3 regions of the Yersinia sp. 2541 StPb PI genome follow, and region 1 is predicted to be linked to each of the others. Evidence: predicted binding sites of a transcription regulator. Region 1 holds the regulator's gene; each other region holds the start of a gene.

Region 1 (6,433 bases):
TATGCATATTTTGTGATTATATTTTCATATACCAATAATTGGTAACTCAATGGATTATACCCAAAGTAATTGGAGTTGCAGATAGGCAGCCCGCAAACGAATCCCGCTGAGCTTACACAGTCAAGTGATTCAGGTGACAAATCTGTCGGGAACAGATTTGAATGCTGCTTGCAGCGGCCTCGAAGAGGTGAGGCCCAGGGATGGGCCGAATAATGCGTGCAGCTAACAACCCTGTAGCTTCAAGTGCGAAGGGGATATCAGGGTGGACAGTATAATGGCGGATAAGTTAGCAGTAACTCGCAGTACATTCGATCAGGTTATTTTGCCTGTTTATGCACCAGCACAGTTCATTCCGGTAAAAGGGAAGGGCAGCCGAGTGTGGGATCAACAAGGCAAGGAATATATTGATTTTGCTGGTGGAATTGCGGTTACTGCTCTGGGGCATTGCCACCCGGCGCTGGTAGCGGCATTGCATCAGCAAGGTGAGACGTTATGGCATACCAGTAACGTTTTCACTAATGAGCCTGCACTTCGTTTGGCGCAAAAACTGATTGATGCCACCTTTGCGGATCGCGTGTTTTTTGCCAACTCGGGTGGCGAGGCAAATGAAGCGGCCTTTAAGCTGGCTCGTCATTATGCCATTGAACGTCATAGCCCCTATAAGACTAAAATCATTGCTTTCCATAATGCTTTCCATGGCCGCACCTTATTTACTGTATCGGTGGGTGGTCAGCCCAAGTATTCCGATGGTTTTGGCCCGAAACCTGCCGATATCATCCATGTGCCGTTTAATGATCTGGCTGCGGTGAAAGCCGTTATGGATGACCATACTTGTGCGGTGGTACTCGAACCCATTCAGGGAGAAGGGGGGATCACCTCTGCGACGCCTGAATTTCTACAAGGGGTGCGGGCTTTATGTGATCAGCATGATGCGCTGCTGGTATTTGACGAAGTACAAAGCGGTATGGGGCGTAGCGGCAAGCTGTTTACCTATATGCATTATGGTGTGACGCCAGATATTCTGACCACGGCGAAAGCCTTAGGTGGTGGTTTCCCTATCAGTGCGATGCTAACCACGGAAGAAATTGCGTCGGTAATGGCGGTGGGAACTCACGGCACCACCTATGGGGGCAATCCTCTGGCCTGTGCCGTCGCTGAGGCTGCTCTGGATGTGATTAATACCCCTGAGGTACTTAATGGTATTGAACAGCGCCACCGCCTGTTTGTGCAGGCGCTGCAAGAGATCAATAACAAGTATCACCTGTTTGACGATATCCGTGGCATGGGGTTATTGATTGGTGCCGAGTTAACGCCGCAATACCATGGCCGTGCGCGCGAGTTGCTGATGGCTGCGGCGGCTAATGGCTTGATGGTCCTCAATGCCGGGCCAAATGTGTTGCGGTTAGCCCCTTCATTAGTGGTGGAGCTGGATGATATCAAACAAGGAATGGCGCGGTTAGAGCAAGCCATCGCCAGTCTGGTCCAGGGTTAACTCAATTATGGAGAGGTATTTTGCCTCTCCATTGCTATACATGCTCCCGTAATCTCTGACTGCGCCAAATACCGTGATGGGGTTGTTGTTGCCAAGCCATGGCAGACACCGTATGCATCACGCTTAAGTGTGACAAAACCCGGCGTAAATTACGTTCCAACTCAGAAATTTGTGTGTCCGGTGTGACATCCGGCATCTGCACGAAATCGTTATTCCCCTCGCTGTTGTCTGACTCCAGCCGTTGCTGGCATTGCTGAATGGCTATCTCACAGAGTTGTAAATAATCTGCCGCCAGTTCGACGCTGAGCTGAATGTGATATTTACCTGGTACTGAACTCCCCAAGGGATAAGCCCGCGTCAGGATAGTCATCTCATTGATATGCCCAACAATCAACTCACTGTGAGTGGCCCATAATCGCATATCTGCCAAATATTTTGAGTTGAACCCCGGCTCTTGCATCGCCTGATTTAAGGAGCTTAACACGGTGTTACTGGCCTTATTTACTTCAATGCGTTTATAGGCCAGTTGGTTGATATCAGGCTCAGGCGTCAGCAGCAAGCGCAAAATCTTCTGATATGCCTCTAGCGCCTGATGGGCATTCTTACGCAGTAAACCGCTCTGCCACTGAGGCCACAGCCATAGGGCGCTGGCAAAGGCCAATGCGCAGCCAATTAAGGTATCTAGCAATCGCGGAACCAAGAAGTCAGCGCCTTCTCCGGTCAATAATTGCAAGATATAGACTGCGGTTATGGTTCTGCCAACAACAGATAGCCCGTAGTTTTTACGTTGAACCAGATAAGCGGCAAGGGTAATGAGCAGCATAATGCCAAGGGTGGCACCCTCTGGCATTGGCAGATGCAATAGACCAGCGGCCAATATCAGCCCAATCAAGGTGCCGAGTGCACGGTGATGGATTCGTACCTTGGTGGCGTTATAACCGTTCTGCGTTACCAGCATCACAGTAAGCAAAATCCAATAAGGTTTGGGTAGATGAATTAAGTTACCGATATAGCTACCTGCTGCCAGTGTTACGCCCAGACGAGCCGCTTCCCGCAGTGCACCTGATTTGAACGACAGATAGCTGATCAACGCCGGCCAGAAAGGTTGTGGTTGTTGGCTGGACATCAGGTCACGGTCATACAGTGGTCGCCGGTCACTCAATAGCTGGGTCACGTGGCTGATATGGTAGTAGTAGAATTGTGCGACCGGGTTGTCTGGGTGTGCCTGTGCGATGCTTGCCAGTTCTGTCAGACCATCATCGGCAGTGAAATGCTCATCAGCATGGTGGTGATAGAGAATGTCGTTGGCGATGCTGCGCATTTGAGCTGAGATTTTCTGGCAATTACGGCGTATCACGCTATCAATCTGTGTCTGCTCCATTAACTCTTGTGCTTTTTCTGGCTGAATCAGGGCCGCAGTAATGTGCTCTTGCAAATCGAGAGCCATTTGGAACAATCCCAACAACCGTTTCTGTTCTTTCTTCGTGGTGTTATGAATCAGATTAAATTGCTGATAAAGCTGATTAATCTTGTCCATAATCGCCTGTTGTCTGTCCAGCAGCGGCGGTATCGATTTTTCCGGCTCAAGGTGCTGAGCAAACAGGCTGTATTTGGTGTCACAATAATCGGCTAGTAAGCGATAAAGCTGACTCAAAGGTTCGCGAATCGGTTGATCCTTGCAGAGTCGGAACCATAACCCGTTAAACACCCCATACCACAGTGTCCCTACGGCACACAGCAACGGGGCTTGCCAGATCGGAGCGCGGCCCACCATGCTGAGGCTGAAAATAGCAGCAATCAGTGCCGCGGGTAACAAATGGCCATTCAATTGGCTAATCGCCCCACTCACTCCTAGAACTAATGCCAGGCTGAGCATGACAGCAGGCAACGGAATACCCCATAGCAGCAGTTGCTGGGTTAGGAAGCTACTCACAGTAAACAGCGCGCCGCCGACCAGCAGACGCCGGAAAAAATGTTGGTGTGGTGTATCCAGTGAGGCAATGTTGCAACAGGCGGGTATCAGAGAAAACATCAAGCCCAGCCGAAGTTCGCCGAGAGCGAACCCTAATGCTGCAGGCAGGCAGAGCACTAATGTTTGGCGTAGTGCGTAATTAACTTCAGGATGATAAATAAGCCGTTGCCATTTCATAAAGGCCCCAGAAATTTATTGATCACAAAAGATTAAAAAACTGATGCCGACAGTATCGGCACCAGTTTAGGGGGAATTAACGGGTGCCGTAGACGACAATCGTTTTACCGTGTGCGGAGATCAGGTTTTGATCTTCCAGCATTTTTAGTATCCGCCCCACGGTTTCGCGGGAGCAGCCAACTATCTGACCAATTTCCTGGCGGGTAATTTTAATCTGCATCCCATCTGGGTGGGTCATGGCATCAGGTTGTTTTGCCAGATTAAGCAGCGTTTGTGCAATACGCCCAGTCACATCAAGGAAAGCAAGGTTGCCCACTTTCTCAGATGTAATCTGTAAGCGACTCGCCATCTGTGAAGATAGGCGCATTAAAATATCTGGATTGACCTGAATCAGCTGACGGAATTTTTTGTAAGAAATTTCAGCCACTTCACAGGCGGTTTTTGCTCTAACCCAGGCGCTACGTTCTTGGCCTTCTTCAAATAATCCAAGTTCGCCGATGAAATCTCCCTGATTAAGATAGGAGAGAATCATCTCTTTACCTTCCTCATCTTTGATAAGCACCGCAACGGAGCCTTTCACGATGTAGTAAAGCGTTTCGGCCTTTTCACCTTGGTGAATCAGCGTACTCTTCGATGGATATTTGTGGATATGGCAATGAGACAGGAACCATTCGAGAGTCGGGTCTGTTTGTGGCTTGCCGAGAACCATTCGCTGTTATCCTCTGTTGTTATCGCTGCCTAACATAACAGGGCTCAGAGTTCCCTGTACGGCGTGCTTATAAAATACACTTTCTCGTAGCATATTAATTTGCTCAACTGCCGAAAGGTATAGCCAAGATACGTACCGGGTAGAAACCCTCCACTGAGTATTGAGAAGCTACCCTATTTAATTCTAGAAACAACACTTTCGGTTCTGTTTGTAGCACAGGATGAAGCCAGTGTCTTGTGTTGTATCGCTTCAGCATGATGAACATCGGGTTACATTGCCAGTTTGTAAATGAAAGGGTAGTCTGGATCAGAAAATTTAACCGGGAGCAAGAGTTATGCAGGCACGTGTAAAGTGGGTTGAGGGGCTGACATTTTTGGGTGAATCGGCATCAGGTCATCAGGTGTTGATGGACGGTAATGCTGGAGACAAAGCACCGAGTCCGATGGAAATGTTGTTAATGTCAGCAGGCGGTTGTAGCGCGATTGATGTGGTCTCTATTTTACAAAAAGGCCGCAATGATGTGCGTGATTGCGAAGTGACATTAACCTCGCAGCGTCGCGAAGAGGCACCGCGTCTATTTACGCAAATCAACCTGCATTTTATTGTCAGCGGCAAAGGTCTGACCGACAAAATTGTGGAACGAGCCGTTGAGCTGTCAGCAGAAAAGTATTGCTCCGTCTCACTGATGTTGGGTAAAGCGGCGACGATTACCCACAGTTTTGAGATCCGTGACATCGCCTAAGCAAACCCTTCGTACTTGAAGCTGCAGGGTTGTTAGCTGCGTTCGCTCACCCGAATCACTTACTTATGTAAGCTCATCGGGATGAGTTCGTTTGCCGCCTACCTGCAGCTCCAATTACTTTGGGTTGGGATAGAGTCAAATTATTTTTCTCTCTCTCCAGCCATTGCTATACTGCGGCTTCAAGAATGAAGGAGATTAACCGATTTTCTCCCCTTCCAGCAACTGCTGCACTAGCGGCGCCATAATCAGCTCCATTGCCAGCCCCATTTTTCCGCCGGGTACCACCAATGTATTGATATTAGAGATAAATGATCCTTGCAACATCGCTAGTAAGTAAGGGAAATCAATTTGATCCAAACCCCGGAAATGAATAACCACAAAGCTTTCATCCAGTGACGGAATCGCTTTGGCAGCAAACGGATTTGATGTGTCAACGGTTGGCACGCGCTGGAAGTTGATATGAGTGCGTGAGAACTGCGGCGTAATGTAGTTGATATAATCATCCATGGAGCGCACTACGGAATCCATCACCGCTTCACGCGAATGGCCGCGTTCGCCGGTATCGCGTACTAATTTCTGAATCCACTCCAGATTGACGATAGGTACCACGCCCACCAACAGATCGACGTGTTTCGCCACATCATGATGTTCAGTCACCACGCCGCCATGCAGCCCTTCATAAAACAGCACGTCGGTGGGTTGTGGTAATGCTTCCCACGGGGTAAACGTGCCGGGAATTTGGTTGTATGGCACCGCTTCATCATAGGTATGTAAATACTTACGTGAACAGCCAGTGCCGTGTTCACCGTATTCCGACACACTTTGCTCCAACTGGCCAAAGTCATTGGCTTCGGGGCCAAAATAGCTGATATGTCGGCCTTGATCTCGTGCTTTACGGATGGCTGCATCCATCTCAGGGCGGGTATAGCGATGGAAACTGTCACCTTCAATTTGCGCTGCGCGAATATTCAATTGCTGAAAGATCTTACGGAACGCCAGGCTAGTGGTGGTTGTCCCTGCGCCACTTGAGCCGGTAACGGCTATAACCGGATGTTTAGTCGACATATTAGCTGTAACTCCATGGGGGTTAGATCTTCAGTGACTGGGCTGCAATCGCCTGTTTTTTTATCGTTGATGATTATTTTTAGGGCAAAGTGGCGGGCTTGTCACCCTGTTTCAGCCAATGTCTTCGTAACAGCGAGAGGACTATTGCTGCTCTTCTGCTCCGGCGCGAAATGCGCTGCGCGGCATAATATTGATGGTTTCATGTAATTCGGACCACACCAATATGGCTTCACCGCTGATCAACTGGCGGCGCACATCCTCGACTTTTTGCGCTAA
Region 2 (6,433 bases), 1.2 Mb from region 1:
ATGATTTTTTATCGCTATCAGATGAAATAGTTCCAACGGCCGGTTTTTTTAAAGATAAAGAAACAATCAACTTCTTGCTTGATAGGGCGAAGGGAGATGAAAAATTCAATATGGCGATGATAGAAAATGCATATTTAATTACAAATAAAAATGATACATATATGAGAAACCCTTATGTTGACTTAATCGACAAGGTTAACATTTCTGCGATTAACTCTTTGAATATTTTGCAGAAAAAAATAGATGAAGGCAGTGATATTTATATTAAAGCTGGCGAATTGCTCAATAAAGTCATCATTAATCATTTCATTGGCACAGCATCTGACTTAAAAATAGATGATATCAATATTGATAATTGGGTAAATAGAAACCCGCTAACTAAAGCGCTGAAGTTTTGTATTAAAGATAATCATGGGCAGGCTGATATTAATGCGGTTATCTCAGAGAGAGTCATTCAGTACTATCAATCTATAAAAAACGGAGTGTCTTTTTTAGATTGCGACCCTGAGGTACTTACTAATAGACTGCTTTTCAATATTTTTAATTTCCAAACACAAATAACACCATATGCTAATGAAAAGGGTTATTTTAGCGAATGGACAGCAAATGGTGATAAGCAAATTTTTAATAAACGCGCGTGTATCGCGCTTCCAAATTATGCATAGTGTTTATTATGTGACTTTTATCTCATTACAAATGTAATGATAACAACAATATTTATATTTTTGTGACAAAAATACGGAATATTGCTCATCAATTCAGGTAAACTGCTCGACTTTCACTCAATCGATATTGCTTTGATACTTTCGCGCAGGTAACACTGATGAACATTATTCTGATGATTGCCATTACCACCGGCATTCTCTCGGGTGTCTGGGGCTGGGTAGCGGTCAGTTTAGGGCTAATCAGTTGGGCTGGTTTCCTTGGCTGTACCGCCTATTTCGCTTGCCCACAAGGTGGTTTAAAAGGATTACTGATTACGCTGTTAACCTGCCTGAGCGGGGTGTTCTGGGCGATGATGATTATCCAGGGCAGTGCCTTGCAACCGGAATGGACCATCCTTGGGTATGTTTTAACAGGGCTTGTGGCGTTTTTGATGTGCATCCAGGCCTGCCAGCAGTGGTTATCATTTGTTCCAGGTACTTTTATCGGCGCTTGCGCTACTTTTGCCGGTAATGGTAATTGGAAGCTGGTGGTTGCTTCATTGTTAGTCGGGGTGGTATTTGGCTACGCTATGAAGAACAGCGGGTTGTGGTTGGCGGCGCGGCGGGGTCAAGGGAGGCGCTCCTTGGGAGCGCCGGTTGATATTGATTAGATGATCCGGTTCGGTTGATAGTCGTTCAGGTTATCGGTTCGGTTGATAGATACCGGATCAGGTTTCGGTTGATAGTCGTTCAGTTATCACCTTACCTCTATCGCCTCAACCGAGCAGGAGGGCTAGCCGGCCCTCCTGCACCTGCGGCTTGCGCGAAATATTACTGCTATTCGCAGTGCCCTCCGGCAGTCGTTGGCCTTATCGAGCCAGCGCGATTCGCTCCTGCTCAAGCGCGCTTTTCGCCGAGGTATTCGTCCCGTCCTTGGGACTCACCCCTTCGGGGCCACTGCAAGCAGCGTTCAAATCTGCTCCCGGCAGATTTGTCCATGGCGGCTCACTCGGGCCATCGTCTTTGTCGGTAATATTCCTGATTGCGCTCAAGGTCAAAATCAAAACCTTGCTTTTAGGTTTTGACGTTTAAAGCACATTTGAGCTGCCGAGTGAAGAGTGTAGCAAGGGAAATCCGCCATGGACGGCGGATTTAGGCGTCACGCGGAGGGACCCGCGTAAAGCCGTCCCGCCAGCGAAATGATGAGTGAGGGGACCCGCGAAGTGGGCAAGCGATACGTGCGCTAGCGCAGGGGTTCCAAGGGGGTTACGCGCTTGTAACCCCTTTGGCGGTTGAGGCGCAGGAGGTCAAGTGAACACCGATCTCATGTCAACCGAACCGAAAATCTGGACGACTATCAACCGAAACCTGATCCGGTATCTATCAATCGAACCGATAATCTGAACGAATATCCCCCGAAACCTGCTCCGGTATCTATCAACCGAAATAATACCGAATCAGATAAGATGATTCGCCACTTTAACCACGATCTTACGAATCGGTGCGATGTCACCTAATGTTCCCATCGGGCGATGTAACTCGCCGGGGAACAGCAGGGCAATATCACCCGGCGCCAGTGTTAACAAGGTTTCGGTAGTAATACCTTCAAACAACCCATAATCCCGCTCGCTATCAAAATCCATCGTCGGGCGCTGGCCCTGTGTGGATGGCGACGCACCAATCACTTCACTACCTTCCAGCAAAATATGAATATCAATATAGTAACGGTGTAATTCAGGGGCTTGTTCATATAGTGGCTTGGTCGCGGCGATAATATGATTTAAGTAAATCTCACGCCCTTCGATTTCTTGCTCGCCCGCTGGCAGGTTAACCAAATCCATTTTGCAGATAGCCGCTAGGGTGCGGCGGATAACATCTGGATAGATTGGATTATTCGCCGCGCTTTTCAGTTCATCAAGTATCATAACTCTTCCTATATGCTTATGTGGCCCGCGCGTTTAGGCGCAATGACTCACGCTATTTTCATGCTCCAGCGCGGCAATACAGTGCTTAACCACACCGGCGACGTCGGGCGAAATATCTATCTGGATAACATCCGGTTCACTGATACCCGGTACTTCCAGGGTTGCGAATTGGCTTTGCAACAGGCTTTCAGGCATAAAATGCCCAGCGCGCTGCTGCATTCTGTGTAGCACCAAATCGTAATCACCGCTCAGCCACAGAAAACGTATCCCTTGATTGCCGGCACGCAAACGATCGCGATACTGCTTTTTCAGCGCCGAACAGACTAAAAAACCGACTTCATTTTTCTGTTGCAGGCTATAGGCCACATCACTTAACCGTTCTAACCAAGGGGCACGATCAACATCATTTAGCGGCTGACCTGAGGCCATTTTTTGGATGTTGGCGCGCGGGTGTAGGTCATCACCATCAATAAACTTGGCGTTAAGCGCTTGTGCCAGCGCTTGACCGACGCAGGATTTCCCCGTGCCGGATACGCCCATAACAATAATGCATTTCCCAGACATAATGTTCCTCTGTTCCCAGTCAATTGAAGCATTAACCAACGTTATTGATGGGACGAATAACGAAGGTCGCTAATCTCCCAATCACTTCAAGCGAAGGTTAAACTGCAACTAACATCCCGCCATCAACAAACAACAGATGACCATTCACGAAATCAGAGGCTTTGGAGGAGAGATAAACCGCAGCACCAATCAACTCTTCCGGGTCTCCCCAGCGAGCAGCCGGTGTCCGTTTACATAACCAATCAGTAAAGGCTTTATCATCTACCAACGCTTTTGTCATATCCGTTTTGAAATAGCCAGGTGCGATACCATTGACCTGAATATTATAGCGAGCCAGCTCAACACACATACCACGAGTTAGCATTTTTACCGCACCTTTAGAGGCGGCATAGGGGGTAATAGTGTCGCGGCCTAATTCGCTTTGCATCGAGCAAATATTGATAATTTTGCCGCGTTGACGTTTAACCATATAGCGGGATACGGCCTGTGAAACCAAGAATACGGACTTCTGGTTGACCGCAATCACGTCATCCCAATCTTTTTCTGGGAATTCAGTAAAGGCATGGCGGCGCTGAATGCCGGCATTATTAATTAAAATATCTATAGCACCGATGCTACTTTCTATTTGTTCAATGGCTTCATTAACCGCATCGTGATTAGTCACATTAAAGGCGGCAGCATGAGCAATAAAACCGCTAGCACGTAATTCCGCCACGGCTTTTTCCGCTCGTTCTGCGGTAATATCATTAATAATTATCTCTGCACCAAATTCGGCCAGGCCTTTCGCTAATAAAAAACCAATGCCTTGAGCAGATCCCGTAATTAATACTTTGCGGTTTTCTAACGAAAATAAATTCTTCATAATAAATTCCTGATGGAAATGGCGCTTATTAAGCGACATTATAAAATAAATATTATTGAATAATGACTGGGTGAAAACATGTGCATATCAAACCGTTTTCCGCTTGGGTAAACTGTGATGTAGATCACTTTAAATCATGTTACAACAAGCTGTTACCACATACGTGAGCGATATCCCCTTGATGAAGGGGAAATACTGCTGTTAGCCGGTTTTTTTGCTGTTTTATTGCAAGGTTTCAGTTTAACTTATTGATAATAAACTAGATTAATAATATGTCACCTGGCTGTTATTGTATTTTAAAGCAGTAACATGCTTTTCATTACACAAGCTAACAGTGCATAATCATATTACCCATTGCGCACTCTTGTTCCAGGTATTTGCCATGAAAAACCAGCGTGTTACGTTACAGGATATCGCGTTACTTGCAGGCGTGACCAAAATGACTGTCAGCCGCTACTTACGCACGCCGGAAAAAGTGGCTCCAGAGACGGCTGAGCGTATTGCTCAAGTGATGGCGGAGGTTAATTATGCTCCTGATTCTGAAGGGGAAAATGGTTTCAATCAAAAGATCCCGCGTATTGGTATCTTGATACCTTCCTTTAATAACCAGATTTTCTCTGACTTGCTGGCGGGTATTGAATCGGTAACCGCTGCCACCGGCTATCAAACGCTGGTGGTTAACTATAACTATGATAAAGAACGTGAGGAGCAGCAGATCGTTAATCTGTTGTCCTGTCAGATCTCAGGTCTGATACTCACTGATTCAGAACATACCTTACGTGCTGATAAGTATTTGAATGCAGCCGAAATTCCGGTTGCACAAGTGATGGATTTAGAGCCACAGTTCAACCGTATTACCGTTGGTTTTAATAATTATCAGGCTGCTTATGATATGACAGCGACACTATTGGCCAGTGGTAAGCAGAATATTGTCTATTTTGGCTCGATGTCAGATGTACGAGATCGCAAACGTTATCAGGGATATAGCCAGGCGATGATAGATACAGGATTTACGCCATTGCATATCACTCCTAATAAGGTCTCTTCTGTCTCGATCGGGGCTGGGATGCTAGCTCTGGCACGACAAATGTATCCGCAGGTTGATGCTATTTTCTGTACTAATGATGATATGGCCGTCGGCGTGTTACAAGAATGTCTGAAAATAGGCATGGCGATACCGGCTGAAATGGCAATTTCGGGTTTCCATGGCTTAGATATCGGCCAGGCAACCACCCCGGTGCTGGCCAGTGTTACCACCCCACGGTTTGAAATGGGTAAAGTTGCAGCGGAAATTCTGATTAAGAAAATAAATAAAATCCCTACAATTGAACAGGTTGACCTGCATTACCGCATTTCACTCGGTGGGACTATCTGATCTTCTTATCACCGCTAGCAGCCATGGTTCTGGATGATGGCTGCGAATCACTTTGGTCAATGGCCGCTAAATTATCCCTCCGTCAATCAATAACAAATAACGGCAACCGATAACATTTTACTTAGTTAATTCTATAAGTTCTTAACCGGCATTTGCCTGGCTGAAACAATTCAGCACTGGCAATGATAGGTCGATCACGTTACCGGTAACATGTTTTCTTAACATGATTTACAGTGACCTATATCACAAAATAAAACATTGAAAACGGGTCTTATAACGACATTCGCTGAATGGCTAAATCATCCGATGATTACCTGCCGCCATTCTGGTTTTTTATGATTTATTGACATGATCAGGTACCCGTAATGAAAAACAGCAAACAAGCCGTATTAATCATCGCTCCGGTAATGGACTATTTAACTGAAAAATTGGAGCAAACCTTTACTGTTCATAAACTCTTCCAGGTTACCGATCATGCTGAGTTTTTTGCAGAACAGGGGCAGAATATTAAAGGCATCGTGACCCGTGGTGATATTGGTGTCAGCAATGAGGTGTTGGCACTGTTGCCTGAAGTGCAGATAATCTCAATCTTTGGCGTCGGTACCGATGCGGTGGATTTAGCAACCACCCACGAGCGCAATATTATTGTTACTACCACTCCCGGTGTACTGACTGACGATGTTGCTGATACCGCGCTGGGGCTAATCATTGCGACTTCTCGTCGCCTGTGTCTGGCTGATAAATTCCTGCGTGCCGGACAGTGGCCGCACAGTACTTTGCCATTATCATCTAAGGTTACCGGCAAGCGTCTGGGGGTCTTTGGTATGGGGCAGATTGGCCAAGCCATTGCTCGCCGAGCGGCGGGGTTTGATATGCAAATTGCCTATACCGACAAAGCACACAACGAAACTCTGCCCTACCAATATATGCCTGATCTTATGAGTCTTGCCAGCCAAAGCGATATTCTGGTGGTCGCAATCTCGGGAGGGAAAGACAGTGCCGGTTTGGTGAATAAAACCGTTTTTGCTGCGATGCCTAATCACGCCATTTTGATCAATATTGC
Region 3 (6,433 bases), 590 kb from region 1:
TCACAAATACTGAGCAGTTAGTTTTTATCGCAGCATTGAATGTCTGTCACGAATTAGCTCAGGAAAGGTTGAAAACCCGTGACTATGCATCCAATATGGAGCAACGTATTCGGATGTTACAACAGACCATTGAACAGGCGTTGCTTGAACAAGGTCGCATCTCTGAACGTCAGGATGCACAGTTTGAATAAATCTCTGTTGAATGATAGATTCAGCAGTGAGTAAAAAATTTCTCTGAGGTGTTTGCCAGCGGGCCAGTCCCCTGAGCCGATATTTAATACCAACAGAATGTAGTGACTCCGTAACTGGTGCGCATGCTCGGTCCGCCGAGAAGCCTTAAGGTTGCGACGCTGCGTTCACCTTGAACCATGGGTTCAAGGGTTACAGCCTGCGGCGGCATCTCGGAGATCCCCTCTTTATCGATTAACCAGCATTTGGGGTTATCACGTTCGTTTTACATTGGCTGTCTACTGGCATCAGCAATATATCTTCCGAATCAATAAAATGTCTTTTTAATCAAAAAATTATCCTTTAAATTAACAACATATTTTTGAATAAATAATATGCCTTTGACTGCGCAATATGCCCTTGAGCGACAAAAGATTCGTAGTGAGATTCGTGAACGTCGGCGTCTGTTGACTGCGGAACAACAGCATCAGTCAGCGCATCTGGCGGCAAAGCATATCGCTGAGCATGACAGAATCCGTCAGGCTAACACCATTGCCGTGTTCCTCTCCTTCGATGGTGAACTCAATACCCGCCCCATTATTGAGCTGCTATGGCAGCAACAAAAACAGGTTTATCTGCCGGTTTTGCACCCTTTCAGCCCCGGTAATTTATTATTTCTGCGTTATCGCCCTGATAGCACGCTTATCCGTAATCGCCTGAAAATCCTTGAACCACAATTAGATGTGCGAGAAGTTCTGCCACTAAACCAATTGGATATGGTAATAACCCCGTTAGTGGCGTTTGATAGCCTCGGGCAACGTTTAGGTATGGGTGGTGGCTTTTATGACCGTACGCTGCAACACTGGCAGCAAGGGCGCCCTTATCCTATTGGCCTGGCCCATGATTGCCAATGGGTAGAGCACTTGCCCTGTGAGCTTTGGGATGTACCATTGCCAGAGATAGTGACACCAACAAAAGTGTGGCAGTGGTAAGAGATAATCCTGCAAAATAAAAAAACACCCGATATTTTATAGATAGCGGGTGTTTAGTCATTCAATACAAATAGTTATTAGTAAAGCAAACGAGCACGGATAGTTCCCGGGATCGCCTTCATCGCCTGCAATGCTTTTTCTGCATTTTCCGCATCATCAGTCTCAACATCAATGACGACATAACCGATTTCAGCACTGGTTTGCAGATACTGTGCCGCAATGTTGACATTCTGTTCGGCAAAGATTTTGTTAATGCTGGTCAGGATGCCTGGGCGGTTCTCATGGATATGCAACAGACGGCGAGTATTATCGCCGTGAGCAGGCAGAGAAACCTCAGGGAAGTTGACCGCAGACAGCGTTGAGCCGTTGTCGGAATACTTCGCCAGCTTACCTGCCACTTCATCACCGATATTTTCCTGCGCTTCCTGAGTGGAACCACCAATATGTGGTGTTAGCAACACATTATCAAACTCGCACAAGGGTGAATTGAACGGGTCCTTATTAGTTGCAGGCTCTTCAGGGAATACGTCGATTGCCGCGCCTGCCAAATGATTGCTGGCCAACGCATCACATAAGGCCGGGATATCGACCACGGTACCGCGTGAGGCGTTAATCAGCATCGCACCCGGCTTCATCAGAGCCAACTGTTCAGGGCCAATCATGTTTTTAGTGGAGTGGTTTTCCGGCACATGCAGGCTAATCACATCACTCATATTCAGCAGATCAGACAGGTGACGCACCTGCTGTGCATTCCCTAACGACAGTTTATTTTCGATATCGTAGAAAAATACTTTCATCCCGACACTCTCTGCCAGAATCCCGAGTTGGGTACCGATATGACCATAACCGATAATGCCCAGCTTCTTGCCACGGGCTTCATAGGAACCCACCGCCAGCTTGTTCCACTCACCACGGTGAGCTTTGGCGTTAGCCGATGGAATGCCCCGGAACATCAGCAGTAACTCGCCCAGTACCATTTCAGCTACCGAACGGGTATTGGAGAAAGGTGCATTGAATACCGGCACACCGCGTTTGGTAGCCGCTTTTAAATCAACCTGATTGGTACCGATACAGAAACAACCTACTGCGACTAATTTTTCTGCTGCCGCAAAAACTTCTTCAGACAGATGCGTACGCGATCGAATGCCGATGAAGTGAGCATCTTTGATCGATGCTTTCAGTGATTCGGTGTCTAAGGCACCTTTATGATATTCAATATTGCTATAACCGGCTGCACGCAGATTATCAACCGTGCTCTGGTGCACCCCTTCCACTAACAGAAACTTAATTCTGTCTTTCTCCAGTGATACTTTTGCCATGTCCCCGACCCTATTTTCAGACTTCAGATGTGGCTGCCGCTATCGAATGAATCCGGTCAGCACCCTGTCAACATAACAAATATTACGCGGGCAGCAATACAAACGATTGCCTGCCAGCCAGCATAACAATCAGTGTCAATGTTAATTTATGGAATAAAAAACTGGCGTGAAGAGGGTTAATGGCAGGTTAATAAAACGAAATGAAGAAATGTGATATATATCACCAAATTTAGCGATTTTAAGAAAAGATATTTAAAGGCAAAAAAACTTTCAGGATGAAGTAGCGAACCTCATCCTGAGAGCGAGTTAACCGATCACTTTAATTTTATGGTCTTAACGCCGTCGGCAGTGCCAATCAGTGCCACATCAGCCCCCCGATTAGCAAATAGGCCGACCGTAACGACACCGGCAATACCATTGATTTTATTTTCTAACGCAATGGCATCCAAAATACTCAGATTGTGGACATCCAAAATAACGTTGCCGTTATCAGTCAGGACGTTCTGACGATACTCCGGTAAGCCACCCAGCTTAACCAGTTCACGAGCCACATAAGAGCGGGCCATTGGGATAACTTCAACCGGCAGCGGGAACTTACCCAGTATAGCAACCTGCTTGGACGCATCCGCGATGCAGATAAACTGACGAGCAATAGCAGCAATGATTTTCTCGCGGGTCAGCGCAGCACCACCGCCTTTGATCATCTGCATCTGGTCGTTAATTTCATCAGCGCCATCAACATAGATATCCAATACATCCACTTCATTACAATCGAATACGTGGATGCCGTAACTTTTCAGTTTGGCAGTAGAGGCATCAGAGCTGGAAACCGCCCCCTCTATCTGGCCTTTGATGGAGCCAAGTGCGTCAATAAAATGTGCTGCGGTCGAGCCAGTGCCGACCCCAACGATGGTACCAGGTTTTACATAATCTAATGCTGCCCAGCCCACTGCTTTTTTAAGTTCATCCTGAGTCATGGTAAGTTCACGCCTTGATGTGAAAGAAAACCTGAGGTCATTATAGAGCATCCGCAGTGGTGATTGTGTGAATAAAGCCAACTCGCGTGGTAGTTAATTCTAGCCGGATCACAGTTATGCCGGTTTATTTGTGGCTGACACCTTGGCATCCTGTCATAACAAACTGGCTAAAATGTGGCATAGTGCTGTATCGACTTAATATTTGGAGAGATGACTCCGATGAAACGCCCAGACTACCGTACGCTACAAGCGCTGGACGCGGTGATCCGTGAACGCGGTTTTGAACGCGCTGCACAAAAACTTTGCATCACCCAATCGGCGGTATCTCAACGCATCAAGCAGTTGGAGAATCTGTTTGGACAACCGCTGCTGGTGCGCACCGTGCCACCACGGCCTACCGAACAAGGGCAGAAACTGCTCGCGTTACTGCATCAGGTTGAGTTACTGGAAGAAGAGTGGCTGGGCAATGATAATGGCGGAGATACACCACTGTTATTGTCGCTGGCAGTGAACGCCGACAGTTTGGCGACCTGGTTGCTACCGGCATTGAAACCGGTGCTGGCTGATTCCCCTATCCGGCTGAATTTACAAGTCGAGGATGAGACTCGAACTCAGGAACGGTTACGTCGCGGCGAGGTTGTGGGTGCTGTCAGTATCCAACCTCAACCGCTCCCCAGTTGTCTGGTTGATCAACTCGGTGCGCTGGATTACCTGTTTGTCGCCTCCAAACCTTTCGCTGAGCGTTATTTCCCTAATGGCGTAACCCGCTCGGCATTGTTGAAAGCGCCAGCGGTGGCGTTTGACCATCTGGATGATATGCATCAGGCGTTTTTACAGCAGAACTTTGATTTATCACCGGGCAGCGTGCCCTGCCATATTGTTAACTCTTCCGAAGCTTTTGTGCAGTTAGCGCGACAAGGAACCACCTGTTGTATGATCCCGCATCTGCAAATCGAGAAAGAGCTAGCTTCAGGCGAATTAATCAATCTGACGCCAGGATTACTGCAACGACGAATGCTGTTCTGGCACCGGTTTGCACCGGAAAGCAGAACTATGAGAAAGGTGACTGACGCCCTGTTGTCTTATGGGCGTCAGGTATTACGGCAGGATTGATTTATTTAGCGGTACTGGTCGCAGTTTGGAGTTCAAACACGACATCAACCTGATCATCAAAATGGATGGTCTGCTGTTCGTAAGTTTGTGCGGCATCGGTGGCTGGTGCCGCTTCAGCGCTTTTAAACATGCGTGCTACCGGCATAGGCTGGTAGTTAGCGACGTGGTAACGAATGCTGTAGACCGGCCCAAGTTTAACTTTGAATCCATCAGCCAATGATCCTGCCTGGCTGATAGCATTTTCAATGGCTTTTTTACGCGCCTGCTCACGGTATGTGTCCGGGTTTGCTACCCCGAGTTCCACCGCACGGATCTCGTTTAGACCAGACTTCAGCGCACCATCTAGCAGCTCATTCAACTTATCCAGTTGGCGTAATGTTACCTGAACCTGGCGCACGGCACGGTATCCCTTCAAGACCGCTTCACCGCTTTTCTGGTAATCGTATTCAGGTTGAGTACGAATATTGGCAGCATTGATATCTTTCTTTTCAATGCCACTTTTACGTAAGAAATCAAAATATTGCGCGACCCTGGTATCCGCCTGTTTTTTGGCATCTGCCGCATCTTTGGCAGATACACTGACTTCAATAGCGATAGTGGCAATATCCGGTGTCGCATCAACACTGGCGGTACCGGAGGTGACAACATGCGGCCCTTCTGGCACTTCGGCTGCCTGAACTTGTAGCGCCAAAGGTAACGTCCCTAATCCCATCATTGCGGCCAAAGCCAATGTCTTCAACTTCACAGTGCCTCCTAAGATATACATGGCAAATTATTTATGACAACTCAGTCGACCTCAGCTAGATAACCAGTGAATTCAATCAGCGACAAATATATTTGCAGTTAATTACACTCACTCGAATCTCATTGGCAGCGTGATTAATTTGCTGTCGGTAACCGGATTAACACATCAACCGTAGCATATCTTATGAATCATGGGATTCGGATTAATGATAAAAACTCACAGATTTAGTGCTTGTTGCGCTAGCTGAAAAGCAATAAACCACATTACCCCTCCGACCAACAGATTAATCACCCGCTGCGACGTTGGGCGGTTAAGCCACGGTGATAACCACGCAGCCAATAGCGCGAGGGCAAAAAACCAGGCAATAGAGGCACTCACGGCTCCCAAAGCGAACCAAGGCCGGGAGTCGGGTAATAACTGGCTGCCAAGGCTACCGAGCACCACAAAGGTATCGAGATAGACATGCGGATTGAGCCAGGTTACCGCCAGTAGGGTTATAACTATTGGCCAACGCCCTTGCGCGCCGGTTGCGGCTGCAGATGAGGAGCCCCCCCCACGCCAGGCTGCCATCAATGCGCCCCAACCGTACCACAGCAGGAAAGCCACGCCGCCCCATGTGACCAGTGCCAGTAACAATGGCGAACGACTCAGCAAGGCACTGCCGCCAAAGATCCCCGCACAAATCAAGATAATGTCACTCAGCGCACAAAGTGAGGCACTCATCAAATGGTGCTGACGCTTAATCCCCTGGTTCATCACAAAGGCATTTTGTGGCCCGAGGGGTAAAATCATCGCAGCACTGAGGGCGAAGCCCTGTAAATAGACAGCTAACATACTGTTACCTTTAAATAATACTCAAAACGGGCCGAGAGAATTGGAGAGGAACTAGCAGCATATTACGGGGAGAGCGGCATCAGAGGAAATTGATATTTCTTATCAATAATAAGTAAAACTAATAATGGCTAAGCAAGAGGGAAAACAAGGATGGAAAAAGGAAAAAACGGGCCGATAACGACCCGATTTGACATGGCTATAGCCAAATTGTAAACAACACTACAGCTTCAGGTACGCAGACTAATCTGCCTCAGTTTTTGCTACCTGATGCAAATGCACGTCCAT

What was found. The regulator CRP, encoded in region 1, controls carbon source genes, mostly activating them, when cyclic AMP is high. The targets are predictions, from matches to a motif close to ATGTGANNNNNNTCACAT.
Positions count from the first base shown of each region.
Region 2: the regulator CRP is predicted to act here: its motif matches at 4,108-4,125, upstream of idnO (gluconate 5-dehydrogenase).
Region 3: the regulator CRP is predicted to act here: its motif matches at 2,688-2,705, upstream of serA (phosphoglycerate dehydrogenase).

Region 1 covers NZ_JAZGQB010000001.1:277,514-283,946, forward strand. The annotation lists gene argD (bifunctional acetylornithine/succinyldiaminopimelate transaminase) at 275-1,492, shown strand; gene V1953_RS01090 (YccS/YhfK family putative transporter) at 1,527-3,641, opposite strand; gene crp (cAMP-activated global transcriptional regulator CRP) at 3,718-4,350, opposite strand; gene V1953_RS01100 (OsmC family protein) at 4,685-5,092, shown strand; gene V1953_RS01105 (phosphoribulokinase) at 5,288-6,157, opposite strand; gene V1953_RS01110 (YheU family protein) at 6,299-6,433, opposite strand, start outside.
Region 2 covers NZ_JAZGQB010000001.1:1,520,857-1,527,289, forward strand. The annotation lists gene V1953_RS06720 (hypothetical protein) at 1-665, shown strand, start outside; gene V1953_RS06725 (DUF1097 domain-containing protein) at 824-1,315, shown strand; gene V1953_RS06730 (YhcH/YjgK/YiaL family protein) at 2,102-2,569, opposite strand; gene V1953_RS06735 (gluconokinase) at 2,603-3,133, opposite strand; gene idnO (gluconate 5-dehydrogenase) at 3,231-3,995, opposite strand; gene V1953_RS06745 (substrate-binding domain-containing protein) at 4,378-5,370, shown strand; gene V1953_RS06750 (2-hydroxyacid dehydrogenase) at 5,736-6,433, shown strand, end outside.
Region 3 covers NZ_JAZGQB010000001.1:864,501-870,933, reverse strand. The annotation lists gene zapA (cell division protein ZapA) at 1-191, shown strand, start outside; RNA gene ssrS (6S RNA) at 229-412, shown strand; gene V1953_RS03700 (5-formyltetrahydrofolate cyclo-ligase) at 564-1,160, shown strand; gene serA (phosphoglycerate dehydrogenase) at 1,238-2,479, opposite strand; gene rpiA (ribose-5-phosphate isomerase RpiA) at 2,794-3,456, opposite strand; gene V1953_RS03685 (LysR family transcriptional regulator ArgP) at 3,676-4,569, shown strand; gene V1953_RS03680 (oxidative stress defense protein) at 4,571-5,314, opposite strand; gene argO (arginine exporter ArgO) at 5,531-6,148, opposite strand; gene mscS (small-conductance mechanosensitive channel MscS) at 6,389-6,433, opposite strand, start outside.